One region of the Alicyclobacillus fodiniaquatilis genome, then DNA from elsewhere that is predicted to be linked to it. Evidence: riboswitches for the same ligand, from Rfam matches in the RefSeq annotation. Region 1 holds a riboswitch; each other region holds the start of a gene.

Region 1 (2,267 bases):
TTATGTGGCCAAACTGGAAAGTAAGCAAACGGTCCGCATGCATTCGCGCGTTGGCAACACATCGCCGTTGTACTGCACTGGCATCGGTAAAGCCATCCTTTCAACTTGGAGTGAAGAACGGTTGGACGCGTATTTTGCGCGCACCAAACTGCACAAATACACGGCGCATACAGTGACAGATGAAATGGCATTGCGGCAGATGTTGCAGCAAATCGCGCAACAAGGCTATGCCATGGACGATTGTGAGCACGAGGCCGAGGTGCGGTGCATGGCTGCTCCGCTCTACAAAAACAATGTCCTGTATGGCGCGTTCAGTGTCACCGCCCCAGTCTATCGTTTCGATGACGACACCGCAGCACGCTATATTCCCTTGGTCAAGGCATGCCAAAAGGACATCCTGGCGAAACTCCCCTGAACTTCAGCCACAGGCACAGCGAGCGAACTTAACGAATACGCGATCTCGCTTGCAAAAAATAGGATAAGGCGACACCGAGTGAATCAATCACCATGTCGTACAGACGTCCATCGCGCATGAAATACAATTGAAAAATTTCAGTTGTGATGGCAAACAGCACGGTCACAATCGCCGCTGCATTGCGACGGCGAAACAGTTTGACCAACAGGGCATCCATGATCAAGAAACCGCTGAAATGACCGATTTTTTGGATCAACCAAAACGGGTGCAACGGATGAAGATCCAATTTCAGCAATGATTTGAAGTGGGGGTGCGGCTGGAAGTGAAAACCACTGATGTGCAAAGTGAATGGATCAAGTGAACAAGTGAAATAAAACAACACAAAAGCCCAGGCAACCACAAAAAACACACGCTGCTGCACTGGGAACCACCCCCGCTCAAGCTATCTTTACAAGACTGTATGAAGCGACTTGCCTCCATAAGATGACGAGCATCAGATGGCACCCTGCATGAAATATGATCATTCTACCACAACTTGCTAGACAAGCTTACTTGCCGCCGCTAAAATGAAGGCGTCACACACATACGAACGAAGCAAAAATTCTGAAAAGGGATGACGCAAAGCGATAGGGGCTCATTCAGTTTCCTGATATGCCAGCTAGTTGCCGTATTTATACCTCCGTTATGTCGTGTGCAAATAGGAGAGGTGTGTCACACAATGGTATATGTATGGATTGCATGTGCTTTTATCGTCTGTGGAAGTGCTTGCCTGTTAGCAATTGCCCTATGTGTAGTCGCCAAAAAAAATGACTCGGACGGTAAAGCGGACATGTAAAAATCGCCAGGCCCTGTAAAGCACGCGCCAGCAGGATGGTGTTTTGACCGAGACTTCAGTTGATTTTGCAATCCCATTTTCCAACATATTCAATCCTATTGCTACTGACTTCTATGTAAAGTGATACTTGCGCGCTCTTTTGCACCCCAAAATTCATAAATTTCACTCCATATTCCTTGCAGGATATTGGGTATTCATGTCGAATTTTGGGGATTAGCTGTGTCCAAAGTGACGAAGGGGTGTGTCAGATTTTGAGCATTCGCAATCGCGGTCGCAAGCCGATTGCACAAACCAACACGAGATCTCCAATTACAGAATCATATAGAAATGTAAGGACAAACATTCAATTTGCGAGTGTGGCTGATACCACAAAGGTGATACTGATTACTAGTACAGTTCCGAGCGAGGGCAAGACATCGACCTCAAGTAATTTAGCAATTGTATCAGCCCAAGCGGGGAAACGTGTTTTACTGATAGATGCAGATATGCGTAAGCCGCAGATTCACCAGGCCTTTCAAATTTCCAATCTAGCTGGCTTGACCAGCTTATTAATTAAGGAACATACTTTTGCAGAGGCTGTCATTGAATCTGAAACGCCAGGGTTGTTTATTCTGCCGAGTGGTCCGATTCCGCCGAACCCCTCTGAGATTTTATCCAGCCAACTATTTAGCGACTTCATCGAACAATGCCAAACAGAGTTTGATTTGGTTATCATCGACACGCCGCCTGTGCTGACCGTGACGGACGCTTTGGTGGCGAACCGAGTAGCCGATGGCGTGCTATTTGTCATTGATTCACAAAGAACGAACAGAGTGCACGTAAAAAAAGCCGTCCATGCATTACAACAGATAGATGCACGCATTTTAGGGGTAGTACTCAACCGAATGAAACGCTCAAAAGGCGATTTGTATTATTATCAATATTACGCTTCAAACGCCAATTAGCGTTTTGATTCGAGAAGGGGCAGAACATGGAAGAGATAGAACTAAGACAATATTGGGTGATTATTCGCAGGCG
Region 2 (2,267 bases), on a different contig from region 1:
GTATCTATGGTCATTTTCAGTTGCGCGTTAAGCAAACTTCTGGCTGCTTGCCAAGCATCTTCTGCAAGTGCTGTTTTGCCTGTGATATAAAAAGACCAGCACTTCCATAGAAAAAGTCGGCCTGCCAGAGGACCATTAAGTCCATCGAGCAGTTTTAAACCACGATTACACCAAGTATTCCCTCGCTGATAGTTCTTTTTATAAAACTCGATACGTGCCATTTCCTCGTATAGTTCAGCGAGATGTAAGCTCATCTCGTGTGCTATGTAAAACGTCTGAACTTCAGCAAAGATGGTTCGTGCTTTATCAAATTCGAACTTATCAAGTAAAAGAATTCCAAGTGAATGTCTTGTTAAAACATACCGATATTCCTCTTCTAGTCCGGCAAATAGTACACAGGCTTTCTCCAAATGTTGTATAGCCTGCTCCCATAGACGTAAATACCTGCTACATCCTCCAACGCCTTGGTGAGCTCGCGCCCGCGTTAGGTCTGTAATGTCAACAACGATAAGTGCCTCTGAAAATTGTTGTAGCGCCTCTTCATAACGCATAAGAGCCATTAACGAGCTTCCTAAGCTCACTTTCACCCGTCCTAATAGTTCATCAGGTGGATGACGAATTTCTAGGCTGCGGTAAGCCCAAACAGCTTGGTCAAACATCCCCAAGTAATAGTATGTGTTTGCCCTTATCATCAGAATCTGAAGCACCAACGATGACTCCGGACCAGCTGTATTGCTCATCAGCATCAAAACGTGATTGATGGCATCGAGGAGGTCAACTGAAGTAGCATCTTGTTCTGCAGCGATACTTGCCCAAGCCAGAACGCATTCACCCATCTGTTCAATTGATTGTACCTTTAATGCTGTCTCCCAAGCTTCTCGTATCGTAGCCAAATTCTTGGTTTCACGAGCCGAACTCAACATTGTTGAAATACGCTCAGTGGTCTCACTGTACTCAGTTAATTCATGGACAGGTATACCAAGACGTTCTGCAAGTTTCTCTAATGTCTCACGTGGAGGTACCTTTAGTCCGCGCTCAATTTGGCTAAGATACGTTCTATCAAACAAACCGTGAATTAGTTTTTCCTGTGAAATCCCCATTTCTAGACGTAGCTGTTTAATTTTCTGCCCGATCACCCGGCGTATCCCCTCGCGCTCCCCAAATAGTCTCGTGCGGGACAATTTTAGGTTGTAGTATCATTGCCTTGGGAAGGTGTGATACTTATGCGCAAAATATTTGGAATGTTCTTTTTGTCGGCTACATTGGCACTCATCGTATTTTCGAGCTCTCCATTATCACCTTTGGCAGTACCAACACCTGGTGTGGGTTGATAATACCTGAAAAAATAAAAAAGGCCCATGAGGGCTTCGGCAACCTGGCAGTCGTAGACAAAATGTCCGTAGACCCATGGCTTTGCGTCCCAGTGTTTCCACTGGTTTGCCCCACTAACGATGATCTTAAATTTAGAGTAAAATCGCCCCCTAGTCGTCAAAATTCGACAATATTTGATATGGAATAAGACAATAGTACCACGATTTACTTATATGTGAAAAATTTTTGACCAAAATATCTCAAAAACATCTTCAAAGAAGTAGATTATCAACCGCTTAGTACTCTACGCGTTCGGTATTCACCACAAAGGTTGCATTGGCAATTCTAAATATGTTCCCCCACCGCCCTAAAGGGCTCTATAGGGGACCAATCCCCTATATACCCCTGTAGCTCGCCGCATGGCAGGTCCAACAACAGAGTTGTTGGACAGACCGAGAGCATGGAGAATCTTAGCCTTGCTGTCAATGGGCTTTCGCGGCATATCCTCCTGACAGAAAATTACTGTCAGTGCGGTATTCCACGACCCATTGACAACACGTGACTTCCTTCTGAATTCGTTGATATGACGGGCTTTTTCTTGACAATTCCCTTTAAAGGGAATATAATAATAGTATCACTGAGGGCAGTAATTCGCCAGGTTCCTGTTCCTCAAAGGAGGGAAAATCGATGCAAGAACAAATCATTTTAAACTTTAGAACTGAAATGGAGGCCAATAAGAGCAGTTCTTATATCCAAGTGGTAGGTCAATTTTTGATTAGCCATTTGGAAAAAAATCCGTCAGAAGCAGAACACTTTTCGTTAGAAGGTAAGACAATCTCTAAAAGTTTGGAAGCAATGCGGAAAATTGCCGAAGAAAAGCGTCAGGGAAATTGCGCAGTACTGACTGACTCAGAAGGGTTTTCGATAGTTCTTGATTATTTCAGAGAAAAACCGAA
Region 3 (2,267 bases), on a different contig from region 1:
ATATGACAGCAGCCTGGTCGCCAATGTGGGACGGGGCTGTTGTGCATCTTGCCGTCTTGGTAATCCCTTGCGCGTTTGGCGTACGTTCAGGCTAGCCGGATCGGCAAGATATCTAGTTCAGTTGAGTCTCTCCGCGGCTGGATAAATAATTCCAGAGTGTTTGAACCGACTTGGAAGCAGAATCAGCTTCCCATTTTCCGATTTCCTGATAGGCGATAGCAAGTTTGCGCGCCACTTCCGGCTGTGCCGCTTGAGGCACACTGCTCTCGCGCGCCGTTGCGCCGCGATATCCACCAGGACTAAATAAATAGTTTACGGCTTTGTCGATCCGCCGCGTATCCACGGACCCATCTTCATTTCGATAGGGCATTTTCCATGTCGATTTCGCGCGCAGATCTCCAATGTAGGCAAAACAGGAGTAGTGCAGTTTGACGCCATGATGTGTTTTGTATTCTGATAAATTCATATCGACAGCCGCGACTTCATTCGGGGAGATGGGCAATGCGCGCATCACGTCTTTTGGCAACTTAGACAAGCCATAGTGAGAGAAGAAAAACAGGTTTTCGTGTGGTTCATCTTCATCGATACATAATTCGATTTTGAGGCGTATTTCATTTCCAGCGCGTTCACCTAACACTAGACGCACTCCGTCAAACGCGGCGATGTATTGAACCCGATGACGTTCGGCGTACGTGCAGGCTTGCAGGAGTGCAGCGTCCAACGCTTCTTGTTTGTGAAAGACGTCCCAATCCTTCGTCTCAATGACCATCAATTTCACGCCGCGATACAAAAGGAGAAAGTCTGCGTGGTCCGGTTCACGGTCAATTTGATCCGGTTCATATCCCAAGACATCTGATAAAAGTCGTTCCAACACGGCTCGAACGTCCCGTTCATTCAACGCTAATACACCATTATTGTAACGAGACGTCTACTTTTGTACAAATTATCTAGAAATATTATTCATTTGTAAAGTGGTGCCTCTCCTGTATTTTCTAGCGATATCTTTGAACATGTGGAGGATTGTGTCTCATTTTGTCGAATGAAATGGTGTCGTGTTAAGGATTCAGTGATGAAAGACAGTATATGACTGTATCTTCTTGCCTCACAGATCCTCTGCCTCGATGTTTTCAATTGTGGAATGCTCAAATCACAGTGGAGATTTACGCAAGGAAGACAATTTATAAATCGTCATTTGGCAAATCAGTGGAAACGCTGAGACGCAAAGCTACGGGTCTAAGGACATTGTCTACGATCGCCGGGTTGCTACCAAATACAATTCTGGTAAAGCAACCTCATTGATTAGGGGTTGCTTTTATTTATGTGCCCCGAGGGAATTGTGAAACGGCAATCTCATTTTCTGTACAGATTTAAAGAGGGTTGGTTAGTGAGTTGCACGGGGGGGTTAGGCACTTGAGTTTGTCGGTAAAGATAAAAAATCGTTCTGCAGATTCGATAGTCATCGAAATGGTCGGTGAAGTGGATTTTTCAACAGTTGATGAGGTTTTGGTGCAGATTGCACAGCATCGTGATCAAACCATATCACTGGATTTTAGCGGGGTTCATTTTATCGATTCTACAGGCATCGGACTTCTATTGCGCTCTGTAATGGAACTGAGGGAAGACGGGGGCAACATTACGGTCGAAACCATTCCACCTTATATTATGGAAATATTAGATGAGATGGGTATCTCTGATATTCTGCATGGCTTGAATGGAGGATAGCCATTGAGAACGAACGAACTGCAGCACCAGTTTGAGAAGTATCTGGAATCGATAGAACACTCATCAGACGAAGTAAAGGCGGCTGAGACGATTCAAAAAATGCTGTTAGATGATGAGATTCCAGCTTGCAGTGAACTGTCGTGCTTGGGTCTGTCTATTCCGGCTTATCGTCTGAGTGGTGATTATTACGATTTTATCTATGATGAGCGCAATGGACGGTACTGGATATTGATTGGCGATGTGATGGGAAAAGGGATCCCTGCTTCACTATTGATGGTGATGGTGCGGTCTACAGTGCGCATTCTGACTAATTTTAGTCGAACACCTAGTGAACTGGTGTGGCAATTGAATAACTCGCTGCAGAAAGATATGACGCGCCTCCACGCTTTTTCCACGTTATTCTGCGGTGTGTTCCATGTCGGATCTGGGGAGTTCACTTATACTTCCGCTGGACATCCCAATCCAATTTTAATGCGGGCAAATGAGGAAAGGTCGATAAAACTAGAGGCGAAGGGAACCGTCATCGGTCTGTTAAAGAATCGGCA

The links. A riboswitch is a leader RNA that binds a small molecule or an ion and turns the genes downstream of it on or off. The one in region 1 is predicted to bind cyclic di-GMP.
Region 2: it holds a riboswitch for cyclic di-GMP, as region 1 does, so the genes downstream of both, ACFSB2_RS05230 (helix-turn-helix domain-containing protein) here and ACFSB2_RS05660 (CpsD/CapB family tyrosine-protein kinase) in region 1, are expected to answer to the same signal.
Region 3: it holds a riboswitch for cyclic di-GMP, as region 1 does, so the genes downstream of both, ACFSB2_RS18070 (STAS domain-containing protein) here and ACFSB2_RS05660 (CpsD/CapB family tyrosine-protein kinase) in region 1, are expected to answer to the same signal.

What each region holds. Positions count from the first base shown of each region.
Region 1 is NZ_JBHUCX010000018.1:40,291-42,557, reverse strand. Features, by position in the region: gene ACFSB2_RS05670 (IclR family transcriptional regulator) at 1-415, shown strand, start outside; gene ACFSB2_RS05665 (VanZ family protein) at 444-836, opposite strand; cyclic di-GMP riboswitch class I at 999-1,085, shown strand; gene ACFSB2_RS05660 (CpsD/CapB family tyrosine-protein kinase) at 1,502-2,194, shown strand; gene ACFSB2_RS05655 (YveK family protein) at 2,221-2,267, shown strand, end outside.
Region 2 is NZ_JBHUCX010000017.1:16,482-18,748, reverse strand. Features, by position in the region: gene ACFSB2_RS05230 (helix-turn-helix domain-containing protein) at 1-1,136, opposite strand, end outside; cyclic di-GMP riboswitch class I at 1,367-1,452, opposite strand; gene ACFSB2_RS05225 (hypothetical protein) at 1,999-2,267, shown strand, end outside.
Region 3 is NZ_JBHUCX010000073.1:36,154-38,420, forward strand. Features, by position in the region: gene ACFSB2_RS18065 (hypothetical protein) at 113-898, opposite strand; cyclic di-GMP riboswitch class I at 1,185-1,268, shown strand; gene ACFSB2_RS18070 (STAS domain-containing protein) at 1,411-1,722, shown strand; gene ACFSB2_RS18075 (PP2C family protein-serine/threonine phosphatase) at 1,726-2,267, shown strand, end outside.